One region of the Parabacteroides sp. AM58-2XD genome, then DNA from elsewhere that is predicted to be linked to it. Evidence: riboswitches for the same ligand, from Rfam matches in the RefSeq annotation. Region 1 holds a riboswitch; each other region holds the start of a gene.
The links. Region 1 has a riboswitch for cobalamin ahead of DXA15_RS09360 (TonB-dependent receptor). Riboswitches for the same ligand answer to the same signal wherever they lie in the genome.

Region 1 (7,393 bases):
GATAACCGCCGGTTACGCCTTTGTTCTTGTCATCGCTCAGCCATTCGTCGCGACTCAGCATGATGGAAAGCGGACAGAAGAGCGGGATATTGTTTTCTGTCAGCCACTCTACAGTCTTGTCACCGCCCAGCCGTCCCATCGGCAGGTAAACGACGGCATCCGGATGTACACTTTCCATCAGTTCCTGGCGTCGGGCAGCAGAGGCAATCGGATAGACATTGAAACCTGCATCCGTCAGTCGGGTGATCAGACTGTCGATATAACTCCGGTTGCCTTCCAGCGGTGAGGTCATACCTGAAACGAAGGCGATACGCGGGGCATTCTCTTTATATAGTTTCTTTTCGCGAAGGTGGTTGGTCAGTTCGTCGGCTGTCCGGAAGAACACACCCTCTTCCAGGTGGAAAAAAATGTCGGAAGGAATCAATAACGGTTCCCCGGCTTTTGTCTGGAAAAGTTTTCGGCTGTCGAACGTGCTGCGGATATAATATAGCATGTTCCGGTAGTTCTTGCGGCTTCGGTTGTTATAATAAATATCTAGTTGCTGTTCTTGTAAACTGTCTACATGGTGGTTGTTGATGGAGCCGGAGGAGAAGACAAAGGTGTATACGGCAGTTCCTTTCTTTCCGGCGATCTCGATATTTTCTGTCTGTTCTTCCGTCAGGCGCAACCCCGGTCCGAAAAGGAGGATGGCATCGTAGCTTTTGAGCGATGACGCATCTTCGGCCTTGACTTCTTTCACTTTTATCAAGCGGCTGTCGTTGGCCATCGCGATGTTGGATACTTGATAGGAGGGGAAGTTCACCAACGCAATCTTGGTGGGTGATAACAACAGGCTATAAAAAGCATATAAGCCGAGTACCAGCAAAAGTGCCAGCCCGGCTTTCCATCCTGCGGATTTGTGTTGACAGAGGAATTGAATAACAGACATACTTATATAAAAATTGGCAAAGGGAAGGGAGAGTGGAAAGAGTGTGATGTGTGTCTGATGTATCTCCCTTCCTTTGCGTTGATTAACTAATTACTATTTAAACGGATATATGTATTCAAAAGTGGGGTGACCTGAAACACCTTTATCGTCTTTGTATTGTTTAAATATTAATTTGGCATAATGTTTTCCATCTGCTGTTCTAATAATAAATACATTATTATTTGGAAACCAAGTGTTTATCATGTAATTATACCAGGTCCATGAATAATATTCTTCATACCCGGGTGCCTGAAAAGCCGTGTTGAGTGAGTGTTCCTCAAATTTGCTCATAATCAACATCATTTTTTCTTTTGAGTCAGCAATGAAACCGCTTGTCGGAACTGTAGTTACAGCATCGAATGTTGTTTGTTTTGTGTCCAATGCTCCTCCTTGTCCGTTGCCGGAAGTACCGCTGTTGGTGCGTACATAAAAACGTTGGAATGCGATATCCCAGGTTTGGTCTTTAGCAGCATTTGCTTTGTCTATTACTACACTGTCTCCTTTTTCAAAAGAAAAATAACACCAATCATCAGGATTGGTACTGGTTGCATGAACCGTGAAAGATTTAGCCTCTGCCGGAACTTCCGGTTCCTCTTTCTCATCGTCACTACAAGCAATGAATCCGGAAGAAAGCAAACACAATGTAACAAGTACCATGATCTGTTTTAGACCGGATACTGAAAATTTAAAATTACTCGTTTTCATAAAATGATTAAAATTTATAATGTTCATAATCGCATATTAGAATTTGAAAATAACGGAGCCGAAAACACGACGTCCCGAATCGTAAGTTGTAAAGTTGACAGGATCGGTGTAATTGAAAATATTTTGTACGCCAGCCGTTAACAGCAAGTTCATATATTTGTGTTTCCAGATACTGTATTGTACGGTCAGTTTCCACAAACTGTAGGCATCCTGCGGACTGTCAACCATTTGCTGGGTGGTTTCTCCGGTTTCGGGATCTGTTATAGTCTTTTCGCGGAAATTGATTTTCTTTGAAGTCCATCTTCCGGCAACAGAAACCGTCGTTTCCCGTTTGAACAAATCGAACATAAACATGGCATTACAGTTGAGTGCATGTTTAGTGTTTCCTGTCAATTGCAATCCGGTCGCTTTATCCTGAGCATCTGTAAAGTCATAAGTCCCTTGCAGATTTACCCATTGGAACGGTTTATAAGTGAGGGAGATTTCGGCACCCCGGATACGGGCGTTATCTACATTTCTGTATCGCAGTTGTGCTTCCTGGCCTCCACCGGGCAGATCGACAATAACGTTATACGACTGTATCTTGTCTTTAATATCATTTTGATAAATTTCTCCGCTTATATTCAATTTATTGAATGTGTATTCGGCAGAAAAAGAATAATAATTGGAATGTTCGGCTTTTAAATCCGGGTTTCCTATATTGTGGGATACCGATCCCATCTGAAAATCAGAAAATAATTCAGTTGCATCCGGAGCCTTGAATCCTTTGCTGTAACCGGCACGTAAACGGAGATTTCCGGGTGAGTACATGACGTTGACTTTCGGTGTATAGGCATCTCCGAAAACAGAATGATGCGTATAACGGAAACCACCGATAATATCGAGTTCCGGGATAACTTTCCAGTCCAGTTGTACAAATCCGTTGATATCGTTTACCTTGCGGGTTTTCAGATTTTCACCGTATTGTTTGACATTATAATCTTTATTCCAATTGAACTCAATGCCGCCTATTCCCTGCAGATTATCGAGTGGGGTATAAATATCCGTCAGACGCAGAGTCTGTACATTGGATGTGGCATTTTTACCAATTGAATCCAGCTTTTCAAAAACTGTACGACGGATGTAAAAGTCTCCATAGTAAACCCCTTTCAACAGATTTTTTTCTCCCAATTGCTGCTCTATACCGGCACGGAATGTTTTGTTAAAACTCTTGTAATGGGTTACTTCATCGCTTAATTTCGGATTTTTTTCTTCATTAAGGAAGAAATCGGCCGATGCGTTTATCTTCGTGTGATTATATTCCCATCCCAGTTTTTCGGATATTGTCATATTGGCCGACGGGTTCTGGGTATAGTTTCCCGGTGAATCGGGAGTCAGGTCATACCCGTCTGTCGAGTTCCGGTTGAATAATGTCTGCGATGTAAAATTCTTGTATTTGGTACCAAAGGCTGCATCCATCAGAAGCTCATTGTAGCGTGAATAGCGTACTTTGGCCCATCCTTCTGCTGGACGTTCGGGTGTTTTCGTGATGATATTAATGATCATACCGATTGCACTGGAACCATACAATGCTGAGGCTGCGCCTTTTACAACTTCTATCTGTTTGATATTGGATGTACTCAGCCGCTCGAAATCAATCGGACCACCGGGTGTATTGGACAGGCGCTCGCCATCTACCAGTATGAGTATATATTTGTTCTCAAGTCCCTGGATGCGAATATTGTCGCCGCGCGGGTCACTATTGAACTGTAATCCGGGAATTGTAAACTCCAACGCGTCCATGATGTTTTCAAAATCATTGCGTTGTAGTTGTGAGGCCGGGATCAGTTTGGTCAGTACGGGAGAGTTTTTGATGAGTTTTTCTGTGCGCGTCCCGGTAACGACCACCTCGTTTAGGTCGAATATCCCTGCATTCATTTGGATATTCATCTGTTTGGCGGCTCCGTTGGCATCGATTTTGATGCGTTGTTCCATGTATCCGGTGGAACGGACCAATAAATTATAACTTTTGCCTTCGATTAGTTCCAGCCGGAAACGACCGTCTGCGTCACAGGCGGTGCCAATCAATGTTCCGGGAACATTGATTGTAGCCATAGGTATACCTTCTCCTGTTTCGGAGTCAATGATTTTGCCGGTCAACACACAAATGCCGGTTTGTACCTGTTCTTTATCCGGTGTATCAGTAGCCAGTGTTTCTGCAAATGTTGTTGCAGGTGTCAGCACACACACCGAAAGTAAAGACATAGCAATACCTTTCAGTCTCATATAAGTAAGCAAATAAGTTGGAAGAATTTGTTTTGAAATTCCGCCTTGTTAATCCCTGCTTTTTATCCCGAAAGCACGAATACAATTGATCAGGCAGGTTTTCTGACTTTCCCGGCTTTGCAAAGCTTCCCGACTTTCGTCAGTGGCATGGAGTTGCAAGCATTTCCGGCAGTCACCGGAACGGGATTACAGCAACGGGCATTGTTCCGGACTTTCACCGGATTCCCTCTCATCACTTGCAGAATGCATTGTGATTCACCTTAATCCGCTGCAAAAGTAGTAAAGTATTTTTGAATACAAATAATATTTATTCATTAAAAAATCTTTCTGTCAGAAAAGTCACAGGGAAATTAATTGATTATCAAAATGATATTTATGTGTGGGGTGGATGGTTTGTACGGGTGGCGGGAATGTTGGTTTGTTTTTATGAGCCTCTCGTGAGGTTTCTTTTGCTCGTTGTGTCTTGATTATTGTGATAACTTTAGCAGAATGTTGCATATTGTTTATGAACTATAGCTGATCTGTTATGTTTTCTGTTGTTATGTTGATATATTGCTATTCGCTGCAGATGCTGATTTTTGGTTGTTCTGGAAATGAAAACTGCCTAAAAACATGTAATTTTCTCTTTTAATAGTACTGATAGTTGTATTGCGGATGTCTTAATTAACAAATTTTTAGTCTAAAAAAGGCGCAATTTCTACTAAAACAAAATTTTATCTCGTTTTAAACGAATTAAATTTTGTTTTAAACAAATTCGAACTTCGTTTAAAACGAGATAAAAAGTAGCTATTGGATAGTCTATGTGTTAATAAATGTGTAGTGAGCCTTTCTGGAATGACTAAATGAAAAATAAGTCTGTTCTCATTTAAGGTTGTTATCTGTCATAATGTTTGTATATGTCTTATTCTTTTGTCGTTTTGCTTTTTATATAAACGGGTTATAATTATAGAAAACGACTTTATTTTCTTTCAGTGATTTTTTGACATCGATCAATCGCTGGTTACTGCTGCCTCGGAACAGGAGGCTTTCGTCATGGAGGGCTTGTTTGAATTTGCCGTCTACCAGAACGTCTACATATTGAAGCAGTGCGGCCTGTTTCGGGTTTTCCAGCAGTTTCTCAAATGTATATCCGGTGTAACACCAGATGTTTTTCTGGCTTTTTTCTTTGATGGCTCGTGCCAGCTTGGTGAATTCTTCCGGCTGAAACATCGGGTCGCCCCCGCTGAAAGTTACATCTGCAAAATCGTCTGCGAGGACCTTTTCCAGTATCTCTTCAGTAGGAACAGGTCGGCCCTTATTGATATCCCACGATTCAGGGTTATGGCAACCCGGACACTGGTTTGGGCAGCCGGCAGCGTAGATAGCGGTCCGGAATCCCGGACCGTCTACAGTCGTATCTTCTATAATATCAATAATCGATAACATCGTATTTTTCTAATTATGAATAATTCTGTCATTCAACTCCGCTAACTTGGCATTGTTCCAGCGATCGGTTGTACCTACCAGATAGCCGGTGATGCGTTGTAGTTTGTCCAGATGTTTGCTGCCGCATTTGGGGCATTCGTCCAGATGGTTGGCTGCGTTTTCGTAGCCACAATCCAGACAGCGGTTGCGGTTATGGTTTACCGAGCCGTAGCCGATATTGTATTTATCCATCATGTCGACCACCTTCATGATCACTTCCGGGTTGTGGGTGGCGTCGCCGTCTATTTCCACATAAAAGATATGGCCGCCGCCTGTCAGTGCGTGGTAAGGGGCTTCTACTTCTGCTTTATGGCGGGCGCTACATTTGTAATATACCGGGACATGGTTGGAATTCGTGTAATAATCTCGGTCGGTAATACCGGGTAACGGTCCGAATTTTTTGCGGTCTCTAGCGGTAAACTTACCGGAAAGTCCTTCTGCCGGAGTTGCCAGTACACTGTAATTATGCTGATAACGTTCCGAGAACTGGTTTACACGGTCGCGCATATAAGTCACGATCCGTAATCCCAGTTCCTGTGAGGCTGCATCTTCGCCGTGATGTTTGCCGGTCAGGGCAACCAGGCATTCTGCCAGTCCGATGAATCCGATTCCTAGTGTGCCCTGGTTGATGACCGGGGCAATTGTATCGGTCGGTTTCAGTTTCTCGCTGCCCAGCCATAAAGAGGACATCAGCAGTGGGAACTGTTTGGCATAAGCCGTTTTCTGAAATTCCATACGTTCATGAAGTTGAAGGGCCGTGGTTTCCAGCATTTCATCCAGCTTTGCGAAGAAACGGGCAATCCGCTCTTCCTTATTTTCAATGTCCATGCATTCGATTGCCAGACGTACGATGTTGATCGTCGAGAACGACAGGTTGCCGCGTCCGATAGATGTTTTCGGTCCGAAACGGTTTTCGAATACGCGGGTACGGCATCCCATGGTTGCCACTTCGTATTTGTAACGTTCGGGATCGTCGGCTCTCCAGTCTTCATGCTGATTGAATGTGGCATCCAGGTTCAGGAAGTTCGGGAAGAAGCGGCGGGCTGTCACTTTGCAGGCCAGTTCATACAGGTCATAGTTCCGGTCTTCCGGCAGATAACTTACGCCCCGTTTCTTTTTCCATATCTGAATCGGGAAAATGGCAGTTTCGCCGTTGCCGACACCCCGGTATGTGCTTTTCAGCAATTCACGGATAATGCAGCGGCCTTCGGCGGACGTATCCGTTCCATAGTTGATGGAGCTGAATACCACCTGGTTACCACCGCGTGAATGGATCGTGTTCATGTTGTGGATGAAAGCCTCCATGGACTGATGAACGCGGCTGACGGTTTTATTGATAGCATGCTGTACGAGTCGTTTGTCTCCGGTCAGGCCATCCAGCGGACGGGTTACATAATCGTCTATTTCTTTATTATAAAGGTGTGAATAGTCTACGCCATTCAGATCTTCCAGATTTTTGACTTCTTCGATATAGCTGTTACGCACATAAGGTGCCAGGTAAAAATCGAAAGCCGGGATCGCCTGTCCGCCATGCATCTCATTTTGTGCAGTTTCTAAAGAGATACATCCCAGGATACTTGCCGTTTCGATACGTTTGGCGGGGCGCGATTCACCGTGTCCGGCCGAGAATCCATATTTAAGGATGCGGTCCAGCGGATGCTGTACGCAAGTCAGGCTCTTGGTCGGGTAATAATCTTTATCATGAATATGCAGGTAATTGTTGGCAACCGCCTCTTTTACCTCTTCGCTCAACAGGTAATCGTCAACGAACGGTTTGGTCGTCTCACTGGAAAATTTCATCATCATACCTGCGGGGGTATCTGCGTTCATATTTGCATTTTCGCGGGTAATGTCGTTCGACTTGATATTGATGATTTCCAGGAACATATCGCGGGTTTTTGCTTTACGGGCAACACTGCGCTGATTGCGGTAGGCAATGTATTTCTGAGCCACATCCTTGCGGCTACTGTTCATTAGTTCCAGTTCGACAGC
Region 2 (7,393 bases), on a different contig from region 1:
CGGTCACACCTTCTTTCAATTTCCAGCTGACCGCATCCTCAAAATCATCTATCGTATAAAAGCCGTCCGTTTCATATCCCCAAATTTCACCCATGTACATGCCTTCACGATAGCGTTTTCCATCCTGCGCATCGTTTCTGTCATAGAACAAACCAGAGGTATTCTTATACTTAGTTACTTTCGTACGAGAATCGGATATGTTAAATCCGACAGAGTATCCTACCTTTCCTATCCGATCTCTCCAGGAAACAGCCACTTCCCAACCGTTAGTACGGATATCCGCCGTATTCTGATAAGGAGCAGAAGCCCCGACAATAGCCGGCAATTGTTCTCCGGGTGCCAACATCCCTGTTGTATTACGCTGGTACCAGTCAAATGTTCCACGTAAACGGCCATTCAACAAAGTCCAATCCAAACCGACATCCGTTGTTGCTACATCTTCCCAGGAAAAATTAGAACGGACCAAAGAAGGAACACCGATAACATTTACAGCTACATCATTATTCAACCATACATTCTTGTTTTCCAAAGTCATGGATGGAGTATACAGATAAGGTTTGATATTCTGGTTTCCAATAACGCCCCATGAAGCACGAATCTTCAATTCATCCAACCAACCTTGTGTACTTTCCATAAAAGCCTCCCGTGCGACCTGCCATCCCAAAGAGACCGAAGGGAAAAATCCGAAACGAGAATTTTTAGGAAATTTGGAAGAACCGTCATAACGTCCGTTCACCTCCACCAGATATTTATTCGCATAATTATAATTCAAGCGGAAAAAGGCACCGCGGATCGTATATTCCTGGTACTTGTCTACCAACTTTGTCAAAGTTTTATCGGTAGTACCTCCCAACGAAGGCACTTCAGGCACAGCTTGATTATATACGATAGACTGTACATCTTCGTAATAACTGGACTCCTGATTAAAACCAACCATTACATTCATGTTATGATCTTTAAAAGACTTCGAATAATTGGCATATATATTAAAGGCGTTATAATCCGTAAAATAATGTCGTTTCTCATAACTATCCTGATTAACGTTCCATCGAGGAGTCTCCTGAATATCTATAAATTTTTTCTTCGCATCATAGAATCATACAAAACATCATTCTTATCAAATGTATATTCAAATACTGCTTCCAAATCGGCAATAGGTTTAAATATCGATTTTAAGAAAATACGTGGATTAGCCGTAACCGTCTTCTTCTTATTATTATATAATATACTGTTTAACGGAGTGTTATAAGGTAAATTTTCCTTATCTGCCACACCATAAATATCACCGGATGTTCCATTAGGGGAATAAGATATCAAACGGGTCGTATACAAATTATCGCCGGAAGGCATTGATTTCGTTCCTTTAGCATACTTAATATCTACAACCTGCGTAAACCAACTCGTCACATCCGCAGACATATAAGCCCCGACATTAAGACGCTCATACTTATCGGCAGAAGTCACCAACGGGCCATCCTGGGAAGTATATCCTCCGGAAAAACGATAACGAACCTTATCCGTTCCGCCCGATGCCGACAAGTTATGATTCATAATAAAACTGGTTTCCATAAAAGCTTTATACGGATCTTGTTCATTCAAATAATATACATTTCCGTCATCCCCTTTATACAAGCCGTCATTTACGATATTAAAAGCGCCCGGATTGGCTTTATAGTCCTGCAAATATTGTTTCCATTTAGCTACATTTTGTTTGCCCGCCCAATAAGAATCGCTAAACCCTGCTTCCAGATACATTTTAAAATACTCGTCAAGCATGGCTTGTTCGGGTAAATTCATCGCTGTTTCAAAACCTATATTGTTATTATAGTTCAAATGAAACCGTTCACCCTTTTTCGGTTGCTTGGTGGTAATAATAATTACTCCGCCAGCGGCACGCGCACCGTAAATAGCTGTTGATGCTGCATCTTTCAAAACAGAAATAGCATCGATATCATTCGGATTGATCATATTCAGATCCCCTTCGACATTGTCGATCAAAACCAGAGGACGAATCACCTCGCCTGAGCCTAAAGAAAAGGCATCGCGAATCTGTATTTTTTTATTCGTTCCACCAGGTTCATGATTTCCCGAAACAAACAAACCGGGAACAGCTCCCTGCAAAGCTTGTGTCGTGTTTGCCAATGGGCGGTCACCCAATGCCTCTTCCATTTTCACCTGAGAAATAGCACCTGTCAGATTCTCTTTTTTCTGAACACCGAAACCTACGACCACAACTTCATCCAACGTCTGCGTATCTTCTTTCAGCTGAACATCGACAACAGAAGATGTTACTTTTATGGTCTGCTTTGCATATCCGATATAAGATATCTCTATTATCTTTTCCGTTCCTTGAAACTCCAACGTCATTTTCCCATCCATATCGGTAATGCCGCCATTGGTCGTACCTTTTTCGACAACACTGGCTCCTACTACCGGTCCCAAAGCATCTGTCACCCTAACAGTAATACGCCTCACTTGCTGCTGATCAGATACTCCGTAATTTTTCTGTTTAGAATTTGACTTATAAATGATAATTCGCTTATCATTTATAACAAAATCAGCATGCTGATTTTGCAACGCTTTTCTCAAAAGAGTTTCTACGGAGTTTTTTTCCCAGTCGACAACTACCCGTTCATTCAAATTCAGGTTTTTGTCACGAATTAAAAAAGAGTAATCAAACTTCTCTTCAATCAAATCGAACAGCTCCTGCAAAGTGGTACTCTGGTTCTGAACAGATAAGTAACAAGATTTTAAGTCCGCAGCAAAAACCGCCTCTGTGGTCATCGGCAAGCTTGCGAACATACACAAGGTCATCAAACACCTTCCATTTCTCTTCAAATTGGTTAATTTCATGAATTTCAGATTTAATAAGATTATTATTCAGTCTAATCGTAATGTCCTTTCTCGGATCAATTATTTATCCCGGATTACAAACATATTTCCGGTTTGTTCCCATCGATATTGTTTTTCAACATCAATTTCATTCAAAATATCATATATCGTATGCTCGGAAGTAAAACTCCCCGTAAAAGCCTCTTCCTGCAAAGAGTTGCTCTCTATTACAATCTTTATGTTATATTTTCTCTCTAAATCTCTCGCTAATATGCCAAAGGGAATCTTTGTAAATTTCATTTTCCCATTTACCCAGTCACAAACATCATCCGCATTTACTGTTGTTTTCTTCAGCTCATTATCTATTTTATTATAACTCAACTTCTCATTAGGTTGTAAGCGTATTATTTTTGTATCCGGTTCGTTATTCAACGCCACGTCAACTTTTCCGGTTCGCAACACAACATTCACCAACTCCTCATCCTGATAGGCCCTGACATCAAAAGTCGTTCCCAATACTTTTACACTCAGATTGTCAGAGTTCACTATAAATGGTTTCAAAGAGTCCGGGGTTACTTCAAAATATGCCTCCCCTGTCAGGTAAACATCACGAGACTTTTCTGAAAAATCTTTATTATAGGAAAGAGAAGAACCAGCATTCAGCCAAACCACCGACCCATCGGCCAAAGTTACTTTCGAACGTGATCCCAATGGTACAGAGGTCTGAAAACGAATAATCTCCGAATCCTGTTCATCCGTCAATACACCTGCATAATAAGATAAACCGCCTATAGCCAGCATGATCATTACTGTTGCAACGATTTGTAACCAAGGACGAATAAAGAATATTCTTTTTGAAGAAACCCCCGCCTCTTTAGCCATCAACTCACCAAAATGTTTCTGGAAACCAAGCTCCACCCGGGAAGAAAAATAAGGAACATGGGAGATGGCCCACCAGTCCGACATTTCCGAAAACAACTGCTGATTCTTTTTATCAACCTGCAACCACTGGAAAAGTTCTTTTTTTTCAGTGTCTGACAAATTGCCCAAAAAGTGGCCGATTATCAGTTTACGTATATATTCTGTATCCATAATATTTTCAAATAAATTCATATCTACATAAATAGATACGCCATTTTTCAATAATCCGTTTATACTAAAATGAATTATTTTTGAAAAATATCCAATAATAAGCAGACAACAGGATATAAATTCCCCAATAATACTTTCAACTTAGATAATCCTTGCTTAATTTGTACCCGGACCGTACTGGAAGAAATATTTTTCATCCGGGCTATTTCTTCATAGGTTTATTATAATAAAGGTGTTGAATAAAAATTTCGCGACACTTCGCAGGCAACTGGTCGATAGCCCTACTTATCAGATCGGTTAACTCTTTATTTTCCAAACAAGCCAAAGGTGAAGATTCTAAACAGATCAATTGCTCATGAACATCAATCACATAGCCGTTTATATCAGAGACCGGCACCTCTTCTAAGCGCTTTTTCCTGTAAAAACTCAAACACTGGTTTTGAACGGCACGTATCAAATAAGCTTTGACGGGATAAACTAATGACGACCGATTATTCCATACATTCAAAAAAACATCATTTACAATCTCTTCTGCTATTTCCGGCTTATATACATACTTTACTGCAATCGCGCACAAATAGGTATAATAGGTCGCATACAATAACTTAAAAGCATTTGTATCTCCCTTATTAATACGTAGTATGGTCTCTCTTTTTACATCCATTAATTTAGATTTAAATAAACCCGCCAACAAACTTAAATATTTTATTTCAATACTCGCACAATCTTTAACCTTTTATTCATCACAAAAATAAAAGCATGAACCACCGACGGAGCTCATCCCGTCAAGCGATCCATGCCTCTTTTCCTAATTATTATGGCAAAATAATTAAAAACAGATCTTAAAAGACGGCAAACAGGGAATGGAACAAGAATAGAAAGACATCAGATGTCTTGTTTTTCTCATCCGGCCTTTCCTCGAAGCCGTCGAAAGAATATGCCTTGCAGGTCTTCTGACTTACTTCCGGTTTGAGCGCCTTCCCATTCAAAGAAGAACAGTGGCACTAGTGTTGCCCAATCCGTTATGAAGCTTACAGCAGCGGGACTGTCCGGGATTCACACCCGGTTCCCTTTTAATCCTTACCCGCGGATACAGGCTCGGAACAATGCATGTCGCAAATATAGAGATATTTTTACATCTTATGGTAGCAGATCCTATAAATTTTATTTATTATGTTTACGATATTCGTCTATTGCGTCTTTTACCGAGCCGTACATCAGAAGTAACCGTTGCGACTGACCATAATTCAAGCCCAGTTCCTCAGCGACCATCCGTGTCCCACGGTCGATCAGTTTCTGGTTGGTAAGTTGCATATTTACCATCCGGTTGCCTTTTACACGTCCCAGTTGGATCATTACCGAAGTAGAGATCATGTTCAGGATCATCTTTTGCCCTGTTCCGGATTTCATACGCGAACTGCCGGTAACAAACTCCGGGCCTACGATCATTTCAATGGCTACATCTGCCTCCGCTGCCATCGGAGAATCCGGATTACTGGAAATGGAAGCTGTCAGGATTCCTTGCTCACGTGCCTTGCGCAAAGCTCCTATTACATAGGGAGTCGTCCCGGAAGCGGCAATGCCGATTACTGTATCTTTTGTTGTAATATGGTGCTCCTGCAATTCCTCCCAACCGCGGTTCAGATCATCTTCCGCATTTTCTACCGGATTACGAAGCGCTTTGTCTCCACCCGCGATCAGTCCGATCACCAGGGTTGGCGGCATTCCGAAAGTAGGAGGTATCTCCGAAGCGTCGAGCACGCCCAAACGTCCGCTTGTGCCGGCGCCCAGATAAAAGATACGTCCCCCTTGTTTCATCCGGGGGACGATCTGTAATACAAGTTCTTCAACTTTAGGTATCGTTTTCCGGACTGCTGACGCGACCTTCCGGTCTTCCGTATTTATATCGTCCAGTAATTCCCGGACCGACTTGCTTTCCAGATTATTATATAATGAGTCTTGCTCTGTTATTTTAGTAAACGACATATTAAATATGTATTATGTATGTTGCTAAACAGATACAAAACTAACAAAATTTATGTCTGCGAACCTCTTCTTACTTATACATTTCTTTCAACCATTGGAACCGTGCCATATTTTGTTCCGGATAAGTCCAGTGACCGGTTTCCAGATAAAGATGCAGTTCTTTTGCTCCCGGAATAACATTATAAGCGGAATACATGGAGGTTGGAGGACAAGTCACATCATTATATCCCCAGCTATACCACCCCGGTGCATTTACGCGACGGGCAAAATTAACCACATCGAAATAAGCTAATGTCTCCACCTCATTCGGACCAGGTTTTGCATTCCGGTAATAATGAGGCCAGCCACCGGCACGCTGATGTAAATAACCGGCATAATCACATAAGGCCGGATAGAATGCCGCCAGAAACTTAATACGCGGATCCAATCCTGCCGTAACGATAGAAAGCGCTCCTCCCTGGCTACCACCGGTTACACCGACAGTCGAACCGTCAAATTCAGGCAAAGAGAAAATAAAATCCACCGCTCTCACACAACCGAGATACACCCGTTTGTAATAATGGGCGTCACGATCATTCTTATTGATCCCGGGATATCCGTTCAAAGCACCGGATGCCAGGTTATTATATACTTCCTGGGGCATATTTACCGGAATTCCATGAATACCGATCTCTAATGTGATAACATCATCCCCTAAATTCATGCCGTTATACGGACGGATACCGGCACCCGGAACCTGGAGGATAGCCGGATATACCCCTTCCTTTTTTGGGACAACCAGAATACCATACATACGGGACCCTGGACGCTCATTCTGAAAACTGACATGATAAACGTTTTGCGTAGACGTACATCTTTCCGGCATCAATACCATTTTAGGGTCCAGAGAGGTTTTACGGGCATCTTCAATCGCCTGCTTCCAGAAACTGTCGAAATCTTTCGGATCAGCGGTTGTCGGCCGGATTCTTTCTTCATCTACGGCAACCGTAGCCATTCCCTCATAATTACGACCATCTACTTTTGCTATGACCTTACAACGCAAAAAACCAGGTTCATTCATGGAGCCTTTTAATGTTGTTTTACCATTTTTCAAAAGCACATCCGCTTCTTTCTTTACGGGGAAATACTCCGGCCCCACTTCATAATCAACTACCACGTCTTTCAGGAGATTTTCATTTCTAAAGACTTGAACAGTAAAAGTAACTTCCTCTTTTTGTTTGTATTTCCAGTCTGTCCGATCCGGAGATACCACCACATTGACCAATTTCTGGGCCGGCTGAGCCTCCAGCCCTAACGAACTTCCTACCAGCAATACCAGAAGGAAGCAGAATGAGAATAACACTTTTTTCATCTTGAGAATTTATTAAATATAAGATTACAAACACAACAAAGATAAATACGATCTATCAGATATCAAAGCGTTGATTGGCCATGATATGCAATCAGTCCTTCCATCGGACTTCGAGCGACCATCCCCAGACGG
Region 3 (7,393 bases), on a different contig from region 1:
GAATATGAGTGAATGGCTGGGCAAAGAAAGTGAAAATCAAGAAGTATGGGAGAAACATACGGTCATCAACCAGATTGATCGTTTGAAGAACGGTGATTTAGCTTTAATCTTTGATTGTGGTTACAGTGATTTCTTCTTTGAAGTAAATAACAATTTTCATGAAAAGCTGCTGAAATACAAGATCGACCACGACTTCATTGTCCGCCCGGGTGCGCATAATGGCGACTATTGGCGCAATTCCATTGACTATCAGATAGTATTCTTCAATAAATTTTTCAACAGAAATAAATGATCGACAAGTTGAATCATGATTGATCAGATATGAATATTTGTTTATAGTGATGGAATTAGTTACTCCTGTCACTATAAACAAATAGCTCTTAATTTTCAATTAACTCAACCCTTCGATCAGTCCGTTCACGATGTCGATCCGTTTTGCCTGCGGGTCTTTCGGAAGTCCCGGCATACGCATGATCTCACCCATGATGACAACGATCATTTCGGCACCGTTGTTGATGATGATATCGCGCACTTTCAGTTCGAAGTTTTTGGCAACGCCGTAAGCCTTCGGATCGGAAGAGAATGAATATTGTGTCTTGGCGATACAGATTGGGTAGTGGGAGATACCCAGGCTTTCGATCTGTTTGATCTTTTTGTCCGCCAATGTCGTATAAGTGACTGAGGTGGCACCGTAGATTTCTTCGGATACCTTTTTGATCTTGTCGCGTACATTGTCTGTATCTTCGTAGATCAGCTTCAACTCGCCCGACGGCTTGTTTTCGATCGTATCTACTACCAGTTTGGCCAGTTCCACGCCACCTTCACCGCCTTCGGCGAATACGCTGTTCATGGCGAAGCCTACACCCAGCTCTTTGCAATGTTCGGCAACCAGGGCGATTTCTTCGTCTGTATCGGTAGCATACCGGTTGAAGGTAACGATCACTTCCTGACCGAAACGTTTCATATTGGCCACATGCTTGTCGAGGTTGGCAAAGCCGTTGCGCAGACCTCGATGTTCTGTTCCTTGATCTGTGATTCGGGAACGCCGCCGTGCAGCTTCAAGCTCTGTGCGGTAGCAACGATAACCGTCAGTTTCGGTTTCAGGCCGGCTTTGCGGCATTTGATGTCGAAGAACTTCTCAGCACCCAGGTCGGCACCGAAACCAGCCTCCGTAATCACGTAATCGCCGTAGGTAAGCGCCATCTTTGTCGCGATGATCGAGTTACAGCCGTGGGCGATGTTGGCGAACGGGCCGCCATGCACGAAAGCAGGGGTATTTTCTGTTGTCTGCACCAGGTTAGGCAGAAGGGCGTCTTTCAGCAGTACGGTGATCGCTCCAGCAACCCCCAGGTCATTGACTGTGAACGGCTGATCGTCGTTTGTATATCCCAGCAGGATATTACCGATGCGGCGTTTCAAGTCTTCCAGATCGGTCGCCAGACAAAGGATAGCCATCATTTCGGAAGCCGGCGTGATGTCGAATCCTGTCTCTGTCGGAACACCGTTTGCCGAACCTCCCAGGCCGGATACGATATTGCGCAGGCTACGGTCGTTTACGTCGAGCACGCGTTTCCATTTGATCTCTTTCAGCCCTTCGCAGGTGTTGCGTGTCTGATAGATATAATTATCCAGCAACGCTGTGATCATGTTGTGGGCAGATGTAACCGCGTGGAAATCGCCGGTGAAATGCAAGTTGATGTTTTCCATCGGCAGTACCTGTGCGTATCCGCCTCCGGCTGCTCCGCCCTTCATTCCGAAACACGGACCCAGCGAGGGTTCACGCAGGGCGGCGACTGCTTTTTTACCTATCTTGTTCAGGCCCAGGGCCAGACCGATAGATACGGTTGTTTTACCGATACCTGCTTTGGTAGGCGTGATGGCCGTTACCAGGATCAGGTTATGTTTTTTGATTTTCTCTTCATCGATCAGGTGAAGGGGCACTTTGGCGATATACCGACCATAGTTTTGTACTTCTTCGCGCGGAATACCCAAACCTGTGGCAACTTCCTTTATTTTGCGAAGGGAGACTTCTCTTGCAATTTCTATATCCGATTTCATGTGCTTATGTAAGTTTAAAGAGGCAACAAAAGTATATTATTTTTAATTAAATAACAAAATGATAGAATGAAAGGTTGTAATGCCTGATAACTGCGTAAAATTGGCGTTATATTGACAAAAGTCACAAAAAGGAGGCTGGTAATGATTCTTTGTTAAGTGAAGTGCGCATTTTTCAACTTATTTGTAATCTTCGGTTGGCAAAAACAGTGTATTTCGACAGTTCTTGTATTAAAGAACTTTAAAATATAGATAAAGGGTTGTGGTGTATGATAATTTGTCTAATTTTGCGATATCAAAATGATAAAATGAAACTAATGGCAAGTCTAGAGTGATAAAAAGAAAGTAAATGGCAATTTTAAAAACTTCGGTTTATGTAATTAAGGAGATTTGATTATGGCAACAATGAGATTTAGTTTGGCAGGCGTCGTTTCAAGAGAAACAGAGACAGGATCATGGGTTAAAACAATTGCAGATTGTTTGGGTATTCGAATGTTTTCGAAGATGGGTTCTTCGGAGAGTATGAATAATGTCGGTTGGGATACCACCAAGCAGAAGGAAATCCAGGATCTTCATCATTATGCCATCAGCAACTTGATCCCCAGGGCCGGAGTCTATCAGATGAAGTTACTTGAATCGTTGGCACAATCTGCTTCCATCTATTCACCGGAAGAGACTGAAACTCTTTATAATGAAACGAATAAAAAGATTGAAGAGATCAGCAGTCACATTTCAGGAGTATTAGTGAGTGCACGTGAGTTGTGCAAGTCGGGGCATCAGAACTGGGAATCTGTCCAGTCGCTTCGCTACCATATGAACCGTCTGAACGGTATCATAGAATCCGTATAGTTTTTGCGATACAATAATCGGGATAGTAATTTTTAAGTTGAGGGTGTAGCAAAAGTTTCTTCTGCTACACCCTTTTTTTATTGTATGATCATCAGTGAGAAATAAGGGAAAGATTTCTCTGCGATGATTTGCCGGTCGGAGGTGTAGTATTCCTTATCCGTTCCTACATTTTCAAAATAATGGAATTGTGTCTGCGGATGCTTGCGGATACATGCATGTACGGCTTCCACGCATTGCGACAGTTTCATAATGACGATCACGTATCCGGCATTTATCTTTTCAGATAATTCTTCCGCGGAAGGAGTGCCGGGAATAACGACGATCTGTTCTTCCTGTTTGACAATGTGCAAGCCGGCCAGTGCTCCGGCAGCGATGAAGGCGGGGATTCCGGCAATACGCTGAACGTCGATTCCCGTCTCTATAAACTTGTCATATATATACTGGATGGAAGAATAGAAGCCGGCATCGCCTTCGGCTACGATAACGATCTGTCTGCCTTCCGCATAGTTTGCGGCGGCTTCGTTGTAGAGGGCGTCGTAGGCTTTCCAGGCTTCCGTGCGGTCTTTGCTCATGGGGAGCATGAAGCAGCGGATGGCAGTTTCGTTTATTTCCAGTGCACGTACGATATCGGCGGCACGCGAGAGGATTTCACCCTGCCTGTTACGGGTGGCTGGGCAGTAGATAATATCTGCTTTCTGAAGTTGTCGGAGACTTTCACTGTGATAAGTTCCGGTTCGCCGGGACCTAATGATACGAAACTGATCGGGTAAGTCATTTTATTCTTGTTTTTATTTGGGGTGCAAATGTGCTGAAAATAGTGCAAAGTTGCAAACTTCTTATTACTTTTGCGATCGAAATAGGTTCTGTAAAACTCCTGTTCATGGAGACAGATTAAAAGGGAACCGGGTGGAAATCCCGGACAGTCCACGCTGCTGTGAAACTTCGTAACATTCCGATAATACCTTTTGCCACTGATCCGTAGGTGATCGGGAAGGCTTTCGGGATGGAAGTAAGTCAGAAGACCTGCCATTTTTAGCATAACAGTTGTCCTCGTGGGTTTGGACAGTTTGTGTCGGATAAAAACAAATATGAATATGAACAAGTATTTAGCAGGTTGTTGCCTGGTTGCATTACTGGCAACGTCGTGTGTATCGAAGGAAAATCGGGAGGAGAAGGAGAGTGTTTCGGCACAGCAGACAGCATCTGCTGATCGTGAGGCGCATATTACGCCGCAATATGCCAAAGGTTTTCAACTGTCCTATGCCGACGGTTATATCCTGATGGATATACAAGATCCCCAGAATGAAGAAAGCACCCGTTTCCAATATGCCTTGGTAGAGCGCGGAACGAAGCCGGAAGGTATCCCTGCGGATTATACGGTTATCGAGATCCCTGTGCGTAGTGCCATTTGCATGACTTCATTGCAGCTATCCAATTTCATCAAGCTAGGGGCGGAAGATAAAGTGGTCGGCATCACCAGTACCCGTCATCTTTTCAACCAGACTGTCAATAAGCAGCTGAAAGAAGGAAAGACAGCCAAGATCGGTATCGAGGGTAATTTTGATAACGAAGTGATCATGAGCATCAATCCTGACTTGATTCTTATTTCTCCTTTCAAACGGGGCGGATATGAGACAATGAAAGATGTCGGTATCCCTTTGGTACCGCACTTGGGATATAAGGAAACGACTCCGCTGGGACAGGCGGAATGGATCAAGTTCGTCGGATTGCTGCTCGGTATGGAGAAAGAGGCGAACGATAAGTTCTCCGCCATAGAAAAACGTTACAATGAACTGAAAGCGCTGACAGCCGAAGGACAGGTGAAGAAACGTCCGATCGTCTTCAGCGGCGAGATACACGGAGGAAACTGGTATGCGGTAGGCGGGAAGAGCTTCCTAGCGCAACTCTTCAAGGATGCCGGTGCCGATTATTTCCTGAAGGACGACGACCGTTCCGGTGGTGTCACGCTCGATTTTGAAACGATATACAACCAGGCTGACGATGCCGATTACTGGCGTATCGTGAACAGTTATCCCGATACATACAGTTATGAGGCCCTGAAGGAGCAAGACCCGCGTTATGCCGATTTCCGTGCGTTCAGGGAGAAAGGCGTCATCTATTGTAACATGCGGGAGAAGCCTTTTTACGAAAGTATGCCTACCGAGCCGGAGGTCTTGCTGGCTGACCTGTTGCATATTTTCCATCCGGACTTATTACCGGACCATACACCGGTCTATTATGATTTACTTAAATAAGCGACGATGAAATACTCGAATACTTTCCTGATGCTTCTGATCGTTGTTACCATCGTTGTCCTGTTGTTTCTGAATCTGGTGCTGGGATCTGTTTCCATCCCGTTGCAGTCGGTCTGGCATATCATTTTCAGTAGCGGCGAAGAGCCTGTTACCTGGCAGAACATTATCTGGAAGTCGCGTTTCCCGCAGGCACTGACGGCTTTGGTTGCCGGTGCCGGATTGTCGATCAGCGGGCTTCAGATGCAGACCGTGTTCCGTAATCCGCTTGCCGGACCTTCCGTATTGGGTATCAGTTCGGGGGCGAGCATGGGTGTTGCCTTTGTCGTCCTGTTGAGTGGCAGCCTGGGAGGTGTGGCGCTCAGCAAGCTGGGGTTCATGGGGGAGATAGCCCTGTCGGTTGCAGCCGTGATCGGTTCTTTGTCTGTGATGGCTCTGATCGTATATGTCTCGCAGAAAGTAAAAGGAAATGTAACGTTGCTGATTATCGGTGTGATGATCGGTTATGTAGCGAATGCCGTGATCGGGGTATTGAAGTTTTTTAGTGTGGAAGAGGATATCCGTGCTTATGTGATCTGGGGGTTGGGAAGTTTTTCCCGTGTATCGGGCAACCAGATGATGTTATTTGTGATCATTATGGCGGTGCTGATCCCTCTTTCCTTCCTGCTGATAAAGACGCTGAACCTGATGTTGTTGGGTGACGGATATGCGCGTAACCTGGGGTTGAATATAAAACGGGCGCGCCTGCTCGTCATTACTTCGGCGGGTGTGCTGACGGCTATCGTCACAGCTTATTGCGGGCCGATCATCTTCCTGGGACTGGCAGTGCCGCATCTTTGCCGCGCCATCTTTCAGACTTCTGACCATCGCGTACTGATGCCGGCTGTCCTTTTTGCCGGTGCCGCCTTGGCGCTTGCCTGCAACCTGATCGCTCGTATGCCTGGCTTTGAAGGAGCCTTGCCGGTCAACTCGGTAACGGCCCTGGTGGGAGCTCCGGTAGTAGCTTCCGTCCTGTTCCGCAAACGTAAGAACGAATTGAACGAATGAGTATGAAAGAGGCAACGATACAGATAAAAGACCTGTCTATCGGTTATCATTCTAAAAGTGATACAAAGCTGGTAGCAAGTCATATAACGACAACGATCTATAGTGGCGAATTAACCTGCTTGCTGGGAGCCAACGGTGTCGGAAAGTCTACTTTATTACGTACATTATCCGCTTTCCAGCCTCGCCTGTCGGGCGAAATAGCACTACTGTCCCGCGATATACAGGACTATAGTGATAAGGAGCTTAGCACTATAGTGGGAGTGGTGCTGACAGATAAGTGTGACATCCGCAACATGTCTGTCCGTGAACTGATCGGCATGGGACGCAGTCCGTACACTGGTTTTTGGGGTCGCTTGGGTAAAGAAGACAGGCGGATCGTGGAAGAGGCGATCGCCATGGTCCGGATCGAGAACCTCGCCTCGCGCATGGTACACACCCTTTCCGACGGTGAGCGGCAAAAGGTCATGATCGCCAAAGCACTGGCACAGGAAACGCCTGTAATCTTCCTGGATGAGCCGACTGCCTTTCTCGATTTTCCCAGTAAGGTGGAGATCATGCAGCTTTTGCATCATCTTACCCGCACGACCAATAAAACGATCTTCCTCTCTACCCACGACCTTGAACTGGCCCTTCAGATCGCCGATAAGATATGGTTGATGGACAAGGTGAAAGGGATCAGTACCGGTACGCCCGAGGACCTCGCTTTAAGCGGTTACCTGAGCGGTTTCTTTGCCCGCAAAGGGATTGTCTTCGATATGGAAACCGGCCTGTTCCGCATCGACAACCGTTATGACAGGGAAATCCGCCTTACCGGCAGCGGCCAGAAATATGCGATGGTGCGTAAGGCGCTTCTGCGGAACGGGATTCATGCCGGCTGCGAAATAGAATCGGAAAGCCGGATTGATGCGGGAGAGACGGTGGAATCTCCGATCACCCTTTATCTTTCGGGGAATCCGCCGCGGCAGGTTGCTTCTGTTGAAGAACTGCTGATGTGTCTTGAGACCTGACAGAGAATGTTAACGGGATAAACTTTTTTCATTTCGTTTGTTATATAGAGGTAATTCAAAATATTAAACGTCATGAAAAAGTATTTCTTGTTTGCCTCCCTTTTATTCGCATGGACACTCACCTCCTGCGACAGTGATGATTCTTCCGATATTGAACCGGATGTCCCTTTCTATCAGAATCTC

Region 2: it holds a riboswitch for cobalamin, as region 1 does, so the genes downstream of both, DXA15_RS03955 (sigma-70 family RNA polymerase sigma factor) here and DXA15_RS09360 (TonB-dependent receptor) in region 1, are expected to answer to the same signal.
Region 3: it holds a riboswitch for cobalamin, as region 1 does, so the genes downstream of both, DXA15_RS20820 (ABC transporter substrate-binding protein) here and DXA15_RS09360 (TonB-dependent receptor) in region 1, are expected to answer to the same signal.

What each region holds. Positions count from the first base shown of each region.
Region 1 is NZ_QSDP01000030.1:6,830-14,222, forward strand. Features, by position in the region: gene DXA15_RS27575 (cobaltochelatase subunit CobN) at 1-928, opposite strand, end outside; gene DXA15_RS09355 (HmuY family protein) at 1,022-1,672, opposite strand; gene DXA15_RS09360 (TonB-dependent receptor) at 1,709-3,937, opposite strand; cobalamin riboswitch at 4,012-4,215, opposite strand; gene nrdG (anaerobic ribonucleoside-triphosphate reductase activating protein) at 4,862-5,362, opposite strand; gene DXA15_RS09370 (anaerobic ribonucleoside triphosphate reductase) at 5,372-7,393, opposite strand, start outside.
Region 2 is NZ_QSDP01000010.1:40,612-48,004, reverse strand. Features, by position in the region: partial or broken gene DXA15_RS03965 (SusC/RagA family TonB-linked outer membrane protein) at 1-2,853, opposite strand, end outside; gene DXA15_RS03960 (FecR family protein) at 2,914-3,924, opposite strand; gene DXA15_RS27790 (hypothetical protein) at 3,999-4,121, opposite strand; gene DXA15_RS03955 (sigma-70 family RNA polymerase sigma factor) at 4,127-4,588, opposite strand; cobalamin riboswitch at 4,850-5,048, opposite strand; gene murQ (N-acetylmuramic acid 6-phosphate etherase) at 5,089-5,910, opposite strand; gene DXA15_RS03945 (acetylxylan esterase) at 5,981-7,261, opposite strand; gene DXA15_RS03940 (ATPase) at 7,324-7,393, opposite strand, start outside.
Region 3 is NZ_QSDP01000112.1:1,041-8,433, reverse strand. Features, by position in the region: gene DXA15_RS20840 (alpha/beta hydrolase family protein) at 1-292, shown strand, start outside; partial or broken gene DXA15_RS20835 (formate--tetrahydrofolate ligase) at 392-2,058, opposite strand; gene DXA15_RS20830 (hypothetical protein) at 2,452-2,904, shown strand; partial or broken gene DXA15_RS20825 (precorrin-2 C(20)-methyltransferase) at 2,982-3,679, opposite strand; cobalamin riboswitch at 3,746-3,950, shown strand; gene DXA15_RS20820 (ABC transporter substrate-binding protein) at 3,999-5,159, shown strand; gene DXA15_RS20815 (iron ABC transporter permease) at 5,166-6,203, shown strand; gene DXA15_RS20810 (ABC transporter ATP-binding protein) at 6,206-7,210, shown strand; gene DXA15_RS20805 (hypothetical protein) at 7,283-7,393, shown strand, end outside.